Variovorax terrae: one gene and its partner. The protein of the gene in region 1 interacts with the protein of each later gene in a pairwise test. Links are inferred from orthologs where the notes say so. Each region holds a gene or a part of one and is shown in the gene's direction. Other genes may lie near its edges.

Region 1 (9,177 bases):
GGCGCGCGTCTTCTTGTACATGTCGAGCAGGTCGGTGTAGTCCCTGGCGCGGTGCCCGAACTTCACGCCGTCGAAGCGGCTCAGGTTGGAGCTGGCCTCGGCCGGCGCGATGATGTAGTACACGGGAATCGACAGCTCGGTGCGCGGCAGCGAGATCTCCACGAGCCTGGCGCCGAGCTTCTCGTACTCCTTGAGCGCGGCGTCCACCGCGGCGCGCACGCCCGGGGCGAGGCCCTCGCCGAAGAACTCCTTCGGGATGCCGATGCGCAGGCCGTCGAGTGAGTCGTTCAGCGAGCGCGTGAAGTCCTCGGCCGGCACATCGAGCGAGGTCGAGTCGCGGTCGGGATCGGGGCCGCACAGAGCCGACAGCAGCAGCGCGCAGTCTTCGGCGCTGCGCGCCATCGGGCCGGCCTGGTCGAGGCTGGAGGCGAAGGCGATCATGCCGTAGCGCGAGGCGCGGCCGTAGGTCGGCTTGATGCCGGTGATGCCGCAGAAGCTCGCGGGCTGGCGGATCGAGCCGCCGGTGTCGGTGCCGGTGGCCGCGGGCGCGAGGCGCGCCGCCACGGCCACGGCGCTGCCGCCCGAGGAGCCGCCGGGAATGCGCGTCGGGTCCCACGGGTTGCGCACCGGCTTGAAGGCCGAGTTCTCGTTGGCCGAGCCCATCGCGAACTCGTCGCAGTTGAGCTTTCCGAGCGTGACCATGCCGGCCTCCGCCAGCTTGCGCACCACCGTGCTGTCGAACGGCGAGCGGTAGCCCTCCAGCATCTTCGAGCCGGCGGTGGTGGGAAAGTCGGTGGTGACGAAGATGTCCTTGTGCGCCAGCGGCACGCCCTCGAGCGCGCCGGCCGTGCCCGCGGCGATGCGCGCATCGGCCGCACGCGCCTGCGCCAGCGTGGCGTCTTCGTTCGTCGCGAGAAAGGCGCCCAGCGCCTCGTGCGTCTTCATGCGCGCGAGAAAGTGCTGCGCCGTCTCGACGGCGGAGACCTCGCGCCCGCGCAGCTTCGCGGCGAGCTGCGCCACGCCCAGTTCATGCAGTGCCCGGCCGGTGCTCATTCGATCACCTTCGGCACGAGGAACAGGCCGCGTTCGACCGCGGGCGCGCTTCGCTGGTTGGCTTCGCGCTGGTCGGGCTCGCTTGCCACATCGTCCCGCAGGCGCAGCGCGATGTCCTGGATGGCGGCCACCGGATGCGCCAGCGGCTCGATGCCGGTGGTATCCACAGCGCGCATCTGCTCCACGATGTCGAAGAAGCCGTTGATTTGCGTGAGCATGCGCTCGCTTTCGCTGGGGCTCAGCTCCAGCCGCGCCAGATGGGCGATGCGCCCGATATCGGAAGAAGTCAGTGACATGACGGGTGATGAGTCGAAACCGGGTGTAACCAGCGCCTTTTAGAGTGCTGCCCGACAAGTTATTCACAGGGGATGGGGTATTATCCCGCCTTTGACGCAACGGCTGCAAAACAGCCGGTATTTGCACCAAAAATGACGATTTCGCCCCCCTGCTGACCCATTTCACATGGCGACGGCCCGCCGAAGCGCAGGCCGTGCCCGAGAGGACTGTAATGTTTGGAGCATTCCGTCGGTACTTCTCCACCGACCTTGCCATCGACCTTGGTACTGCCAACACCCTGATTTTCGTCCGCGACAAAGGCATCGTTCTCGATGAGCCTTCGGTCGTCGCCATCCGCCACGAAGGCGGCCCCCAGGGCAAGAAAACCATCCAGGCCGTCGGCCACGAGGCCAAGGCCATGCTCGGCAAGGTGCCGGGCAACATCGAGGCGATCCGCCCGATGAAGGACGGCGTGATCGCCGACTTCACCGTCACCGAGCAGATGCTCAAGCAATTCATCAAGATGGTGCATCCGCGCGGCGTGCTCAAGCCCAGCCCGCGCATCATCATCTGCGTGCCCTGCGGCTCGACCCAGGTCGAGCGCCGCGCGATCCGCGAATCCGCCCTGGGCGCGGGCGCTTCCGAGGTCTACCTGATCGAGGAGCCGATGGCCGCCGCGATCGGCGCCGGCCTGCCGGTGAGCGAGGCCAGCGGCTCGATGGTGGTGGACATCGGCGGCGGCACCACCGAGGTCGGCGTGATCTCGCTCGGCGGCATGGTCTACAAGGGCAGCGTGCGGGTGGGCGGCGACCGCTTCGACGACGCCATCATCAACTACATCCGCCGCAACTACGGCATGCTGATCGGCGAGCCCACGGCCGAGGCCATCAAGAAGAACATCGGCTCCGCCTTTCCCGGCTCCGAGGTCAAGGAGATGGAAGTCAAGGGCCGCAACCTCAGCGAGGGTGTGCCGCGCTCCTTCACGATCTCCAGCAACGAGATCCTCGAGGCGCTGACCGACCCGCTCAACAACATCGTCTCGGCCGTCAAGAACGCGCTGGAGCAGACCCCGCCCGAGCTCGGTGCCGACATCGCCGAACGCGGCATGATGCTCACCGGCGGCGGTGCGCTGCTGCGCGACCTCGACCGCCTGCTGGCCGAGGAAACTGGCCTGCCGGTGCTGGTGGCCGAGGACCCGCTAACCTGCGTGGTGCGCGGCTGCGGCATTGCACTCGAGCGCATGGAGCGCATGGGCAGCATCTTTACCTCGGAGTGACGTGAAGCCAGTCCACCGGCCGCGGCCCCGCCACTTCGTGGCGATGCCCGGCCCGGCCGCCGGTTGACTGGAGAGGACCACCATGCCATTGGGCACCCTGGACCGCACGCCCCCGCCCTTCTTCAAGCAGGGCCCGTCGGCCCTGTCCAAACTGATGTTCTTCAGCGCGCTGGCGCTGCTGCTGATGGTGGCCGATGCGCGCTTTCGCGTCACGCAGCCGCTGCGCGCGGCGGTGGCCACCGTGCTCTATCCGATTCAATGGCTGGCCCTGCGCCCGGTGCAACTCGCGCGCCAGGGCGGCAGCTATTTCGAGGCGCTGCAAAGCGCCCAGGGCGAGGAACAGGCGGCGCGCCGCAAGCTGGCCCTGCAGTCGCAGCGCGCCAACCAGGTCGAGCAGCTGGCGCAGGAGAACGAGCGCCTGCGCAAGCTGCTGGCCCTGCGCGAGCAGGTGACCACGCCGGCCCAGGCCGCCGAGGTGCTGTACGACGCGGCCGACCCCTACACCCGCAAGGTGATCATCGACAAGGGGCTGGCCCAGGGCATCGAGGCCGGCTCGCCGGTGCTCGACGAGTCCGGCGTGCTGGGGCAGGTCACGCGCGTGCATCCGCTGGTCAGCGAGGTCACGCTGGTGATCGACCGCGACCAGGCCATCCCCGTGCTGAACACCCGCACCGGCGCGCGCAGCGTGGCCTACGGCGACCCGACCGGCCTGGCCGGCGGCGGGCTGGAGCTGCGCTTCATGGCCGGCAATGCCGACGTGCAGTCGGGCGACCTGCTCACCACCAGCGGCGTGGACGGCGTCTACCCGCCGGGCCTGCCGGTGGCCAAGGTGGACAAGGTGGAGCGCCGCGCCGACTCGGCCTTTGCCCGCATCCACTGCGTGCCGCAGGCGCTGGTGCAGGGCGCGCGCTACGTCATGGTGCTGAGCCCGGTGTCGGCGCAGATTCCCGAGCGCCCGCCGGGCGATGCCGCGCGCGAAACGGCGCGCAAGGGCCCGCGCAAATGAACCGCACCGGAGGCACGCCATGATCATGCGACCGGGCCAGCAGCTGCTGCTGCCGGCCAACCCGGTGTTCATCTGGGGCAGCCTGGTGATGGCCCTGCTGGTCAACCTGGTGCCGCTCGGGCGGGTGGCCTGGATGCCCGACGTGCTGGCGCTGGTGCTGGTGTTCTGGAGCGTGCACCAGCCGCTGCGCGTGGGCATCGGCGCCGCCTTCGTGTTCGGCCTGTGCATGGACGTGCACCAGGCCGCGCTGCTGGGCCAGCATGCCTGGGCCTACACCGCGCTGAGCTTCTTCGCCATCACCATCCACCGCCGCCTGCTGTGGTTCAGCGTGCCCTCGCAGGCGCTGCAGGTGCTGCCGCTGTTCGTCGCGGCCCATGCGATCGAGCTGACCATCCGCATGATCGGCGGCGGCGTGTTTCCCGGCCTGAGCCTGCTGCTGGCGCCGCTGTTCGAGGCCCTGCTGTGGCCGGTGGTGAGCGTGCTGCTGCTGGCGCCGCAGCGCCGGGCGCCCGATCCCGACGAGAACAGACCGCTATGAACGCCCGCACGGCCGCAGCGCAGGGCCGCTTCAAGCAAGGCCAGCGCCCTCGGGGAGCGTGGGGGCTCCAATGACCGAGCTGCCCAACGTCGAAGCCGACCTGTCCCGCTTCCGGCGCCGGGTGCTGGTGGCCAGCGCCGTGGTGCTGCTGGCGTTCCTGCTGCTGGTGCTGCGGCTGGCCTACCTGCAGGTCATCCGCCACGAGGACCTCGACGAGCAGGCCGAGAGCAACCGCACCGCGGTGGTGCCGATCGTGCCCAACCGCGGGCTGATCCTGGACCGCAACGGCGTGGTGCTGGCCACCAACTACTCGGCCTACACGCTGGAGATCACGCCGTCCAAGGCCGGCAACCTCGAGCAGACGCTGGATGCGCTGGCGCAGGTGGTGGACATCCAGCCGCGCGACCGGCGCCGCTTCAAGAAGCTGCTGGAGGAGTCCAAGAGCTTCGAGTCGCTGCCCGTGCGCACGCGGCTGAGCGACGAGGAGGTGGCGCGCTTCGCGGCGCAGCGCTACCGCTTTCCGGGCGTGGACATCAAGGCCCGGCTGTTCCGCAACTACCCCTACGGCGAGCTGGCGAGCCACGTGATCGGCTACATCGGCCGCATCAACCAGGCCGAGAAGGAGCGCATCGAGGACTCCGAGGACGACAGCAACTACCGCGGCACCGACTACATCGGCAAGCTCGGCGTCGAGCAGAGCTACGAGCGGCAACTGCACGGCATCACCGGCGTGGAAGAAGTCGAAACCTCGGCCGGCGGGCGGGCCGTGCGCAAGCTCGCCAGCAACCCGGCCACGCCGGGCAACACCGTGATGCTGTCGCTCGACATCAAGCTGCAGAAGCTGGTGGAGGACATGTTCGGCGAGCGCCGCGGCGCCCTGGTCGCGCTCGATCCGCGCAACGGCGAGGTGCTGGCCTTCGTGAGCAAGCCCACCTTCGACCCCAACCTGTTCGTCGAGGGCATCGACGTGGAGAACTGGCAGGCGCTCAACGAGTCGCTCGACAAGCCGCTGCTCAACCGGGCCCTGCGCGGCACCTACCCGCCGGGCTCCACCTACAAGCCGTTCATGGCCATGGCCGCGCTGCAGACCGGCAAGCGCTCGCCCAGCGCCATCATCCAGGACAACGCCTCCTGGACCTTCGGCGGCCACACCTTCCGCAGCCACGGCGACATCGCGCTCGGGCCGGTCGACATGTACCGCGCCATCGTCAAGTCGAGCAACGTGTACTTCTACTCGCTGGCCAACGACATGGGCGTGGACACCATGCACGACTTCATGAAGCCGCTGGGCTTCGGCCAGATCACCGGCATCGACATCAACGGCGAGGTGCGCGGCGTGCTGCCCAGCACCGAGTGGAAGCGCAATGCCTACAAGCGCCCCGAGCAGAAGAAGTGGTACGCGGGCGAAACCATCTCGCTGGGCATCGGCCAGGGCTACAACACCTTCACCATGCTGCAGATGGCGCAGGCCACGGCCATCCTGGCCAACAACGGCGTCAAGCACAAGCCGCACCTGGTGCTGGCGACGCAGGACGCGGTGACGCGCACGCGCGAGCCGGTGGTGCAGCCCGCGCCCGAAGACCTGGGCTTCAAGCCCGAGAACGTGGCCGTGGTGCGCCGCGCCCTGGTGGGCGTGACGCAGGAGGGCACCTCGGCGCGCGTGTTCGCGGGCGCCGGCTACCTGAGCGCGGGCAAGACCGGCACCGCGCAGGCCGTGACCATCGGCCAGAAGGACAAGTACAACAAGGCCAAGCTCGAGGAGCACCAGCGCGACCACGCCGTCTACATGGCGTTCGCGCCGGCCGACGAGCCGAAGATCGCGCTGGCCGTGATCGTGGAGAACGCCGGCTGGGGCGCCGAGGTGGCCGCGCCGCTGGCGCGCCGCGTGTTCGACTACTGGCTGCTCGGCCAGTACCCGAGCGAGCAGGACCTGGCGGCGGTGCAGAAGGGCCAGGCCTCCGCGCCCCTCGGCAAGCCGCGGGCGGCGGCGGACGTGGCCTGGCCGCCGGCCGGCGGCGTGGGCGCCCTGGCTGCCGCCGTGCCTGCGGCATCGGCCGCGGCGCCCGTGGCGGCTGGCGCGCCGCCCGCCCCGGGGCCGCTGACCGTGGCCGCGGGCCGGGCCGAGCGCTAGGGTCTGTTGCCCCGAAAACGCCTTTGCGCCGGCTCAGGCGGCTGTTTCATGGTGAAAACGGCTGGATGTCCTTGTCCTGCGGTCATCGGGCGCTATTAAAACCGTAGCAATCAGCGCAGGAAGGCGTCGTAGCCGGTCTTCAGGATCAGCGCGCTGACCACCAGGATGAACACGCTGCGCACGAAGCCCGTGCCGTGCTTGAGCGCCATGTGCGTGCCCAGCAGGCTGCCGACCACGTTGGCGATGGCCAGCGTCAGCGCGAAATGCCACCACACATGGCCCTTGAGCGCGAACAGGATCAGCGCGGCCAGGTTGGTGGCGGTGTTGAGCAGCTTGGCCGAGGCCGAGGCGTTGAGGAAGTCGTAGCCCAGCCAGCGCACGAACAGGAACACGAAGAAGCTGCCGGTGCCGGGGCCGAAGAAGCCGTCGTAGAAGCCCAGCACCAGGCCGATCACGCTGGCCGCCAGCGTCTCGGCGCGGCCCGACAGGCGCGGCGCATGGGTGTGGCCGAGCTGCTTCTTGGCCAGCGTGTAGGCCAGCACCGCGATCAGGATGAAGGGCAGCAGCCGGCGCAGGAATTCCGGCGAGATCACGGTCACGGCCCAGGCGCCGGCAAACGAGCCGGCAAAGCCCGCGGCGGCGGCCGGCAGCAGGGCGGCCCAGCGCATCTGCACGCGCCGGTGGTACTGCCAGGTGGCGATGGCCGTGCCCCAGACCGAGGCGCTCTTGTTGACGCCGAACAGGGTGGCAGGGTGGGTGGTGGGGAAGGTGGCGAACAGGGCGGGCACCAGAATCAGGCCGCCGCCGCCCACGATCGAGTCCACAAAACCGGCCAGCAGCGAGGCCAGCGACACGACAAACAATTCCATGACTCGATTGTCGCATCCGTGCGTACTCTCAAATCAATAGCATGGAATGACCGTGCGATGCGGACCTTGGCGGGTTTGGTTCCAGAAAAAGAAAAAGGCGCCGGCTGGGCCGGCGCCTTGTGAATCAGCATCTCGCGGGATGCCTGCAAATGTATTCTGGTAACTTGTGGGTGTCTCCTCGGTCCCTCGCCCTCACGGGCAGCGTGGCCCGGTTGCGAGTGGTAACACTTTACCGGATGCACTTTCCCAGTGCATTGGGGATTTCCCGGCCAGGCCTTCGCGCCATGGCGGGCGATCCGGTGCCGCAGGAAGGGGCGCAAAACGCCGCCGCGCTTTGGCATGACTTATGCAGAGCAGCTTGCAGTTGGGCACAAAACGGGAACCATCATGAGGGCAGTCGGACGGCGGATCATCCTGATCATCGGGCTCTGGGCGGGGTGCGGGGCCATGGCCTGGGCCCAGGCGCCCGCGGCTCCTCCAAACCCGCCGGCCGCCACGGCCAGCGCACCGGCCGAAGCGCCCGCAGCGCAGGTGGCGCCGGCCGTTGCCGTGCCCGCCCCGGCGCCTGCCGCCGCCCCGACGCGCCCCTCGCTGGTGCCGCAGGACAGCCTGAACGCGGCCGACACCGCCTGGATGATGACCTCCACGGCGCTGGTGCTGCTGATGACGCTGCCGGGCATCGCGCTGTTCTATGCCGGCATGGTGCGCAAGAAGAACGTGCTCAACACCATGGCCTGCGTGGTGGCCATCGCGGCGCTGGTCAGCCTGCTGTGGTTCGCCGTAGGCTACTCGTGGGCCTTCACCCCGGGCAGCGGCTGGCTCGGCGGCAGCGAACGGCTGTGGTTCAGCGGCCTGGACTACATGAAGGAGGCGGGCAAGGTGGCGGTCAGCCACGTCGCGCCCAACGTGCCCGAGTCGGTCTACGCGATGTTCCAGCTCAGCTTCGCCATCATCACCGCGGCGCTGGTGGTGGGCTCGTTCGTGGAGCGCATGCGCTTCTCGGCCATGCTCTGGTTCATCGGCATGTGGACGCTGTTCGTCTACGCGCCGGTGGCGCACTGGGTCTGGGAGCCGGGCGGCTGGCTGGCCAAACTGGGCGCGCTCGACTTCGCGGGCGGCTCGGTGGTGCACATCAACGCCGGTGTCTCGGGCCTGGTCTGCGCCTACTTCCTAGGCGCGCGGCGCGGCTACGGGCGCGAGCCGTTCGAGCCCTTCAACCTCGGCCTCACCATGGCCGGCGCCGGCCTGCTGTGGGTCGGCTGGTTCGGCTTCAACGCGGGCTCGGCCGTGGCGTCCGACGGCCGCGCCGGCCTGGCGATGGCCGTCACGCACATCGCCGCGGCGGCCGGCGCCATCTCGTGGATGCTGGGCGAGTGGGTGCTGCGCCGCCGCCCCTCGCTGCTCGGCCTGTGCTCGGGCCTGGTGGCGGGGCTGGTGGCCATCACGCCGGCCTCGGGCTTCGTCTCGCCCCGCTCGGCGCTGGTCATCGGCCTGGTGGCGGGCGCTGCCTGTTACTGGGGCGCCACCGGCCTGAAGCGCCTGCTGCATGCCGACGATTCGCTCGACGTGTTCGGCGTGCACGGCATCGGCGGCATCGTGGGCTGCCTGCTGACCGGCGTGTTCGCGAGCAAGACGATCTCAGGCGCGGAGGGCAGCCTCTTCGTGCAGGCCGTCAGCGCAGGCGCGGTGATGGCCTACAGCCTGATCATGACCTCCCTGCTGCTGTGGGTCACGATCCTGATCGTGGGCCTGCGGGTCGATGAGCAGACGGAGTTGAACGGCCTGGACATCGGCCAACACCGGGAACGCATTTCCTGACGGGAGAGCCTCATGCTGGACAGTGAAAAACTCGCGATCGCTGCCCACCTGCATGTCCTGCTGCGGCGCAAGACCGGGCGCGTGACCGACACCGAATGGATGGCCGCGAACACCGACTACGCGGCCGAGATCGTGCGCTTCGCGCGCGCCAAGGCGCTCGAAGAAGGCCACCCGGACCTGGCCGAATGGGCGCTGCGGCTGGAGCAGGCC
Region 2 (9,290 bases), on another replicon or contig:
ACGTGCTTCGATCAGCACCTGGCGAACCGCAATGTCCAGCTTGGAAATCAATTGCTGGATCTGGTCGAGGTTGGATGCAATGTCCGTCACGAACAACTGGTTGGTTCTCGACTCCGCAATCACGCTGCCACGGCTAGTGAGGATACGGCTGCTGGCTCCGCCAGCCGCAGCCCCAGTCCCTCGAAGCTGCACGGCAACATCAGCCGCTCGGGTGTAATTCAATTGGAAACTCTGCGTCCGCAAGGGCTCCAGCCCTTGAATGGCGACTTGCGCCTCAAGCTCCAGCTTTTCCTTGGCGGCGATTTCATCCTTGGGGGCAATCCACAACACATTGCCGGTCTTGCGCATGCCCAGCCCCTTGGCGCGCAAGATGATGTCCAGCGCCTGGTCCCAGGGCACATCCTTCAACCTCAGCGTCACGGCGCCGCTCACGGAGTCGGACGTCACGATATTGAAGTTGGTGAAATCGGCAATCACCTGCAGCAGCGAGCGGACCTCGATGTTCTGGAAATTCAATGACAGCTTTTCACCGCTGTAGCCCGGGCCCTGGGTCAGTTTCGAGGGATCGACCTTCTGCGGCCGCACCTCTACGACGAACTGGTTGTCGCTCTGATAGGCGCTATGCTCCCACGCCCCCTTGGGCTCGATCACCATGCGCACCCGATCGCCATTCTGAAAGGTGGTCACCGTCTGAACCGGCGTGCCGAAATCCGACACATCGAGACGCCGCCTCAAGCCCTCGGGCAGCGTGGATTTCATGAATTCGACAACCAGCGTCTGCCCTTGCTGGCGGATGTCCACCCCCACCTGGTTATTGGCCAGATCGACGATGACCCGGCCGGTGCTGTCGGTCCCCCGACGGAAATCGAGATCCCTGATCGGCAGGGTATCCCGGTTGCGGTTCTCGGCGAAGGCTGGGGCCACGGACGCCGTTGGGGCCGCCACCGACGTAGCATCCAACATAACCAACAGCGACTTGCCCTGGACCTGGGCCCGATAGGTCGTCGCCTGCTTCAGGTTCAGCACGACACGCGTACGATCTCCGGCCTGCACGACATTGACCGTCTTCAAATTACCTTGGTTGACCTCGACGGCAGAGCGCCCCAGGCCATTGGCCACGCCCGGAAAGTCGAGCGCAATCCGGGCCGGTGTCTGGATGGCAAAGCCCGCCGGCACAGCCGCCAGCGGCTGCGCCAAGTCGATCCGGACGACTTCTGCCCCCCCCTGGATGGAACTGGTGACCGATTCGATGGTGTTTTGTGCATGCACCGACAGCGATGCCACAGCCACCGCGAACCCCAAGGTCAGCCGTCGCAGCATATGTCCTGTCGTCCAATTCTGTTTGTTCATTTTGACCCTTCTTGCAGCTGCAACGTGGCTGTACGCTCGATCCACTCACCCGCGGCGTCCTGCACGATTTCACGCAAAGCAACCTCCGTCTCACTGACTTTGGTGATTCGCCCGTAGTTCTGTCCCAGATAGTTGCCGGTGCGCACCTGGTACAAAAGGTTGTCGACCTTGACCAGCGCCACTGGTTGCCCTGTTTTCACCAGACTCCCCACCATCGATATCGCATCCAGGGGGAAGGCCTCCAGCGCCTCCTTGCGGCGAGCCAACTCCGGAGTAATCAATGCCGCATTCGCCGTCGCCTGGGTGGAGTCCCGTTTGAGTGCCTGCGTCAGCTTCTGATTGCTGAATGGATCAGCAACCCCTTCCTGCGTGTAAGCCTGAGGCGTGAACTGCTTCGGCTCGGAAATCGGGGGTATCTTGGGCCGGGTCTGGTTGCGTTGCTCAGTCATCCATTGCTGCAATTCCTCCTGGCCCGAGCCACTGCAGCCTGCGAGCATCACCCCCCACAGTCCCAGCAAGCAAACTGATATCAGGCGCGCCGGCATCATTTCTTGGCTCCTGCAGGTGCGGCCTTGCGTTGCGCGGCGACCTCATCCGTATCCAGATAGCGGAAGGTCTTGGCCGTCGCGTCCATGGTCAAGCTTCCGTCACGCGCCGGCACGATGGCAAGGTTGTTGAGGGTCACGATGCGTGACAGGTTGGCCACATCCGAAGCGAATGAGCCGATATCGTGATACCGGCCCGTCACCCGCACGGCGATCGGCAGCTCGGCGTAGTATTCCTTCACGCTGACCTGGCCCGGACGGAACAGCTCGAACTGCAGGCTACGCCCCAGTCCGGCCTGGTTGATGTCCGACAGCAGGGCATCCATCTCCGCCTTGCTGGGAAGCTGCTTCTCCAGCTGCGTCACATACTGCTGCACCTGCTCCCGCTGCTTCTTCAGAGCATCCAGATTGACGGCCTGCGCCAGCTTCTTTTTGTAGTCTTCGCGCAGTTGAACCTCCTTGGTGCGCTCGGCATCCAGTTCGGAATCGGATCCGCTCAACCACACGAACCACAATACGGTGATCACCAGCAGGGTTGCGGCCACACACAGCGCATAGCGCGGGAGGGCTGGCCAAGAAGAAGGGTCATTCGGGTTCAGGCCGCGAAACTGGGATTGCGCACGTTCGCGCAATCCAGCGAAGTCGATATTGAGTGAGGGAATCTTTGCCATGGCGCTATCCATCAGGTCTTGGCTGCTGCCGAGGCCGGCGCAGATGCGGCGCTGGCAGCCAGCGCGGCCTTTTGCGCCTCGCTGGCGCGCCTGAGACCCACGCGCATTGTGAAGTTGGACACCCGCCGCTGGTCACGCGGCCCGAGGTTCACGCTGCTGGCCACGATTTCGACCAGTTCCGGCCGCGTCAGCCAAGGACTGTTGTTCGCCAGATTGCGCAGCAATTCCGAGACGCGCTCGTTGGACTGAGCCACGCCTTGCAGCACCACACTCTGGTTTTCCTGCCGCATGGTGGTGACGTACACACCGTCAGGCAGTTGCTTGACGAGTTCGTTGAGCAGATGAACCGGCAGATTGCGATCCGCCTGAAGATCCTCGACAGCCTGTTGCCGGGCCCGCAGCCCGGCGATCTCGGCTTGCAGGTTGGCAATGTCCTTGATCTGGCCGTCGAGCCGCTTGATCTCCCCCTGCAGGAACACGTTCTTGCCCTGCTGGGATGAAATCTGCGCCTCGTACCAGAGGTAGATGACGCCGGACACCACGCCCCCGACGAGGGCGGCGACACCGAGCGACGCATAGAAGGCATCGCGCCGGTGCTTTCGTGCGACTTCCCGGTGAGGGAGCAGGTTGATGAGGATCACTGGAGGAACCTCCGCATCGCCAGGCCGCAGGAGGTCAGATAGGAAGGCGCTTCGCGGCGCATCTTCTTCTCGCGAACCCCCTCGGCGATTTCCATCCCGTCGAACGGGTTGACCAGGCTGCACGCAAAGGTCGTCTGGTGCGTCACGGCGTCGGTCAGGCCCGGCAACGCGGATGAGCCGCCAGCCAGCATCACGTAGTCGACCCGGTTGTGGGGCGTGCTGGTGAAGAAGAACTGCAGCGCACGCCCGATTTCCTGGGCCATGCTGTCCACGAATGGCCTCAAGACGCCGGACTCATAGTCGTCGGGCAGGTCGCCATTGCGCTTCTTGGTCTCGGCTTCCTCCGGCGAAAAGCCGTACTGGCGCACGATCAACTGCGTCAGCTGGGCCCCGCCGAAGGCCTGGTCGCGGTCATACAGGACTTCATCGTTCCGGATGACCTGCATGCTGGTCGTGAAAGCCCCCACCTCGAACAGCGCCACCATGGTGTCCACGCCCTTGTTGGGCAGGGATTCGATCAGGCGGCCGGTCGCCAGCCGGGAAGCGTAGGATTCGACATCGATGATCACGGGTTTGAGCCCCGCAGCTTCGGCCAGCCCCTGTCGGTCCTGCACCTTTTCCCGGCGCGAAGCGGCGATCAGCACCTCCACATCGCCGGCCGAGGTCGAGCTGGGCCCCACGACACAGAAGTCCAGGCTGACCTCGTCGAGCGAGAACGGGATGTACTGGTTGGCCTCGGACTCGACCTGGATTTCCAGCTCGGCCTCGCTCATGCCGCCAGGCAGAATGATCTTCTTCGTGATCACGGCCGAGGGCGGCAGCGCCATCGCCACGTTCTTGGTCCGGGTTCCGCTCTTCTTGACCACCCGGCGCACGGCTTCGGCGACCTCATCGAACTTTTCGACGTTGCCATCGGTGATCCAGCCGCGCTCCAGCGGCTCGATCGCGCAGCGCTCGAGCACCAGATTGCCAGCCTTGTCGCGCCCCAGCTCGACCAGCTTGACGCTGGACGAACTGATGTCCAGCCCCAGCAAAGGCGCGGGCTGGCGGCTAAATAACGACCCCAATGAGATCAAGGTAGTCCCCCGAAACAGTCATGTAAACAACTGTAAAAACTTAAGAATTCACTTGAATGCTATCAGTAAGGTCCTTGTCCAACAAAGGGTTTTTCCACTTTTGACCCTCCTCACCGTTGTCAAAATCCGACGGTGGCGGCCCCTGTTCAAGTCAGCCCGCCAAGGCGATGCTTCACAACCGTAACAAGGCAACAATCTGGACCGGGTTGGCCCTCCAATTCGCAAAGCGTTGATTTTTATAATGCTGACGCGACCTTACGCAGATTTCTATGCCCTCCAAATCAACATCCAGCGATTCCTCTTCGTCTTCCGGCCCGTCGGCCAGCCCTCGCCCCTGGTGGGTGGTCTGGTCGTTGCGCCTGGCCCTCTGGGGAGGGGGCTTGCTGCTGGCGGGCATCTTGTCGCTGCTGATGGTGCTGGCGGTCGCGCTGGCCGTGGCCTACCCCAACCTGCCCGACATCTCGGATCTGTCCGACTACCGGCCCAAGCTTCCGCTGCGCGTGTTCTCGTCGGAAGGCGCCCTGATCGGCGAGTTCGGCGAGGAGCGCCGCAATCTGACCCCCATCAAGGACATCCCCCAGGTCATGAAGGACGCCGTCCTCGCCATCGAGGACTCCCGCTTCTACTCGCACGGCGGCGTGGACTACCTCGGCGTGATCCGGGCCGGCCTGGCCAACGTGGGGCGGCTCAAGAGCCAAGGGGCCTCCACCATCACCATGCAAGTGGCGCGCAACGTCTACCTGTCATCCGAAAAAACGCTCACCCGCAAGATCTATGAGATTCTGCTGACCTTCAAGCTGGAACACCTGCTGAGCAAGGACCAGATCCTGGAGATCTACATGAACCAGATCTTTCTGGGCAACCGGGCCTATGGCTTCGCCGCCGCCTCCGAAGCCTATTTCGGCAAGCCGCTCAAGGACATCACGGTCGCCGAAGCCGCCATGCTGGCCGGCCTGCCCAAGGCGCCCTCGGCCTACAACCCGATCAACAACCCCAAGCGCGCCCGCTCCCGCCAGCTCTACATCATCGACCGGATGGAGGACAACGGCTTCATCACGAAGGAGCAGGCTGAGACCGCGCGCCAGGAAGAGTTGCACGTCAAGTCCGGGCCCGACAACGGGCGCGTCCACGCCGAATACGTGGCAGAAACCGTGCGCCAGCTGATGTATGCGCAGTACGGCAACGACACCTACACCCGCGGCCTGAACGTCTACACCACCCTCAAGGCCGCCGACCAGAACGCGGCCTACCAAGCCCTGCGCCAGGGCATCATGAACTACGAGCGGCGCCAGATCTACCGCGGGCCGGAGCAGTTCATCGACATTCCCGCCGACCCCAAGGAGGCCGAGGATGCAATCGACGACGCCCTGGTCGACCATCCCGACAACGGCGACGTGATGTCGGCCGTGGTGCTGGAAGCCAATCCCAAGAAGATCGCGGCGGTGCGCCAGAACGGAGAAACCATCGAGATCACCGGCGACGGGCTCAAGCCCGCGCAGTCCGGCCTGTCAGACAAGGCCCAGCCCAAGATCAAGATCCGGCGCGGCGCCGTGATCCGCGTGGTCAAGACCCCCAAGGGCCCCTGGGAAATCACCCAATTGCCCGAGGTGGAAGGCGCCTTCGTGGCGCTGGATCCGCGCGACGGCGCCATCAAGGCGCTGGTCGGCGGCTTCGATTTCGACAAGAACAAGTTCAATCACGTCACCCAGGCCTGGCGGCAGCCGGGCTCCAGCTTCAAGCCCTTCATCTACTCGGCAGCGCTGGAGAAAGGCTTCACGCCGGCCACCATCGTCAACGACGCGCCCCTGTTCTTCGACGCGGGCGTCACCGGCGGCCAGCCCTGGGAGCCCAAGAACTACGACGGCAAGTTCGAAGGCCCGATGCCGCTGCACACCGCGCTGGCCAAGTCCAAGAACATGGTGTCGATCCGCGTGCTGCAGGCCGTGGGCGCGCAGAACGCCCAGGAATGGATCACCCGCTTCGGCTTCGACGCCGACAAGCACCCCGCCTACCTGACCATGGCGCTCGGCGCAGGCTCGGTCACCCCCATGCAGATGGTCACGGCCTACTCGGTGTTCGCCAATGGCGGCTACCGCGTCAACCCCTGGCTGATCAGCAAGGTCACCGACCAAAAAGGCAAGGTGCTGGTCGAAAGCCAGCCGCCGCTGCCCAACGAATCGGCGCGCGCCATCGACGCGCGCAATGCCTTCGTGATGGACCGGCTGCTGCAGGAAGTCGCGCGCTCCGGCACCGCGGCCAAGACCCAGCAGATGCTCAAGCGTCCCGACCTGTTCGGCAAGACCGGCACCACCAACGACTCGATCGACACCTGGTTCGCCGGCTTCCAGCCCACGCTGGCCGCGGTGGTCTGGATGGGCTACGACACGCCGCGCTCGCTGGGCGACCGCGAGACCGGCGGCGGCCTGAGCCTGCCGATCTGGGTCAGCTTCATGGAGACTGCCCTCAAGGGCGTGCCGGTGCAGGAGTACAGCGCTCCCGAAGGTGTGGTGAACGTGGGCGGTGAGTGGTTCTACGACGAGTACGTCAAGGGCTCGGGCGTCAGCAGCCTGGGCCTGGAAGACAAGGGCTCGGCACCGGCGGCCCCCGAGGGAGCGCCCACCCAGGCGCCGCCGCCGTCGGACGAGAAGAAACGGATTCTCGACCTGTTCAAGAACTGAGTGCCGGCGTCAGCCCCTGAACTGCAGGGGCTGACCCGCCTGAGCGGTGGCGCTGCGCGATAAATTGGCGAAAAACTCGCCCATGTCCTTGGTATCCCGCCATTCTTTGCTATCAAATTTATAGTGATAGCCACCTGATTTGGCCGCCAGCCAGATCTCGTGCAACGGTTTTTGCAGGTTCACGATGATCTGGCTCCTGTTGCGGAAGGTCAGCGTGATCATGCCGCCCACCCGCTGGTTGTCGATGTCGACGTCGGTTTCCTCGTTGATGCGGTCGCAGCAGGACTCGATCGCGCGCAGCACGGCCTCGGCACGGTCCATGAATTCAGGGTCGGTCATTACAATTCCGTGATGTTGAATGCTCCCCAAATTCTAGTCAGCGCCATTGCCCTTGCTGCGAGCGCGGCGGCTCTGAGCGGCTGCGGCCAAAAGGGCGCCCTGTTTTTGCCAACCGGGCCGGCGGCGGCTCAGCGCGCCACGCTGCCGGAAACGCTGCGGCCCCGGCTTCCCGGTGAAGCGGATTCACCCGCCGCGCCCGCCAAGCCCGCAGCCTCTGCGCCGGCCACTCAGTGATTCGACCGAGCCGCCGGATTTGAAAGCCTTGCCGGACCTGGACCCTGAAAATCCAGGCCCGCTGGCCCGACAAGCATGGATTTCCACTGGCCGCGCCAGGCGCCAGCACCTAAGATTCTCCTTCCATTCATCGCCCGCCCCATGACCGCACGCTCCCTTCCCGGCCATCCCCATGTCGCCTACCGCGGCAACGACCTGTTCATCGAAGATGTGCGTCTGGCCGACCTGGCCCGCCAGCACGGCACGCCCCTGTTCGTCTACTCCAAGGCCGCCATGCTGGCGGCGCTGGCCGCCTACCAGCGCGGCTTCGCCGGGCGCCAGGCGCAGATCTGCTATGCGATGAAAGCCAACTCCTCGCTCGGCGTGCTGCAGGTGTTTGCGCAGGCCGGCTGCGGCTTCGACATCGTGTCGGGCGGCGAGCTGGCCCGGGTCCTCGCCGTGGGCGGTGACCCGCGCAAGGTGATTTTTTCCGGCGTCGGCAAGACCCGCGCCGAGATGCAGGAGGCGCTGCAGGCCGGCATCGGCTGCTTCAACGTCGAGAGCGAGGCCGAGCTTGAGGTGCTCAGCAGCGTGGCGGTGCAGGCCGGCCAGCGCGCGCCGGTGAGCATCCGCGTCAACCCGAATGTGGACCCCAAGACCCACCCCTACATTTCCACCGGCCTCAAGGGCAACAAGTTCGGGGTGGCCCACGAGCGTGCGCTGGCCACCTACCAGCGTGCCGCCGCATTGCCGGGGCTGCAGGTGGTGGGCATCGATTGCCACATCGGCTCCCAGATCACCGAGGAGACGCCCTACCTCGACGCGATGGACCGCGTGCTGGACCTGGTGGAGACGATCGAGGCCGCCGGCATTCCGATCCACCACATCGATTTCGGCGGTGGCCTGGGCATCGACTACAACGGCGACACCCCGCCGCAGGCCGATGCGCTCTGGGCGCAGTTGCTGGCCAAGCTCGATGCACGCGGCTTCGGCCAGCGCCAGCTCATGATCGAGCCCGGCCGCTCGCTGGTCGGCAATGCCGGCGTCTGCGTGACCGAGGTGCTGTACCTCAAGCCCGGCGAGCAGAAGAACTTCTGCATCATCGATGCCGCCATGAACGACCTGCCGCGCCCGGCCATGTACCAGGCGTTTCACCAGATCGTGCCGCTGTCGCCGCGCGCCTCGGCCGCGGCCACCTGGGACGTGGTCGGCCCGGTCTGCGAAAGCGGTGACTGGATCGGCCGCGACCGGGCGCTGGCCGTCCAGCCGGGCGACGCCCTGGCCGTGCTGTCGGCCGGTGCCTACTGCATGAGCATGGCCAGCAACTACAACACCCGCGGTCGGGCCGCGGAAGTGCTGGTGGACGGCGACCGGGCCACCCTGATCCGCACGCGCGAATCGGCGGCGGACACCTTCGCGCACGAACAGCTGCTGCCCGGCTGAGCCCTGGATGCGGGGCCTTGACCTGCGTCAAGGCCCGCCGCGCAGCAGCGGCCTACAGTGGCGCCTTCATCCCCGAAGGCCTTCATGTCACCCCCCATCGAGATCTACCGCGACCGGCACCACGCCTGCCTGATGTTCACCGACCTCATCGAGGAAGACGGCCAGGCCGTGCAGGCCAACCAGTTCCTGATCGTGGACCACGGCACGGGGGCGGTGCTCGACCCCGGCGGCAACCTGGCGTTCAACGAGATGTACCTCTCGATCTCGCGCGAGTTCTCGCCGCAGCGGCTGTCCTATCTGATCGCCTCGCACGCCGATCCGGACATCATCGCCT

The links.
Region 2: the proteins of mrdA (region 1) and MMF98_RS17350 interact in binary tests that used the Escherichia coli proteins (3 or more experiments, as listed by UniProt). The link is inferred for Variovorax terrae from one-to-one orthologs.

What each region holds. Positions count from the first base shown.
Region 1 is NZ_JALGBI010000003.1:33,625-42,801, reverse strand. What follows is about bases 3,784-6,749. They hold mrdA (penicillin-binding protein 2), read left to right. Parts: upstream 3,784-4,219; coding sequence 4,220-6,280; downstream 6,281-6,749. Other genes in these bases: MMF98_RS19530 (sulfite exporter TauE/SafE family protein), read right to left, coding at 6,391-6,749; mreD (rod shape-determining protein MreD), read left to right, coding at 3,784-4,149. Also shown: Asp-tRNA(Asn)/Glu-tRNA(Gln) amidotransferase subunit GatA, read right to left, coding at 1-1,053; Asp-tRNA(Asn)/Glu-tRNA(Gln) amidotransferase subunit GatC, read right to left, coding at 1,050-1,349; MMF98_RS19550 (rod shape-determining protein), read left to right, coding at 1,562-2,605; rod shape-determining protein MreC, read left to right, coding at 2,688-3,611; more of mreD, read left to right, coding at 3,631-3,783; more of MMF98_RS19530, read right to left, coding at 6,750-7,149; MMF98_RS19525 (ammonium transporter), read left to right, coding at 7,537-8,967; MMF98_RS19520 (hypothetical protein), read left to right, coding at 8,980-9,177. UniProt on the Escherichia coli protein: Catalyzes cross-linking of the peptidoglycan cell wall. Responsible for the determination of the rod shape of the cell. Is probably required for lateral peptidoglycan synthesis and maintenance of the correct diameter during lateral and centripetal growth.
Region 2 is NZ_JALGBI010000002.1:406,067-415,356, reverse strand. Bases 4,178-7,256 are described here. They hold MMF98_RS17350 (penicillin-binding protein 1A), read left to right. Parts: upstream 4,178-4,552; coding sequence 4,553-6,961; downstream 6,962-7,256. Other genes in these bases: cyaY (iron donor protein CyaY), read right to left, coding at 6,971-7,256; MMF98_RS17355 (pilus assembly protein PilM), read right to left, coding at 4,178-4,283. In the rest of the region: MMF98_RS17375 (type IV pilus secretin PilQ), read right to left, coding at 1-1,350; MMF98_RS17370 (pilus assembly protein PilP), read right to left, coding at 1,347-1,898; MMF98_RS17365 (type IV pilus inner membrane component PilO), read right to left, coding at 1,895-2,566; MMF98_RS17360 (PilN domain-containing protein), read right to left, coding at 2,578-3,207; more of MMF98_RS17355, read right to left, coding at 3,204-4,177; more of cyaY, read right to left, coding at 7,257-7,300; LPS translocon maturation chaperone LptM, read left to right, coding at 7,313-7,534; lysA (diaminopimelate decarboxylase), read left to right, coding at 7,676-8,956; MMF98_RS17330 (oxygen-binding di-iron domain-containing protein), read left to right, coding at 9,041-9,290. UniProt on the Escherichia coli protein: Cell wall formation. Synthesis of cross-linked peptidoglycan from the lipid intermediates.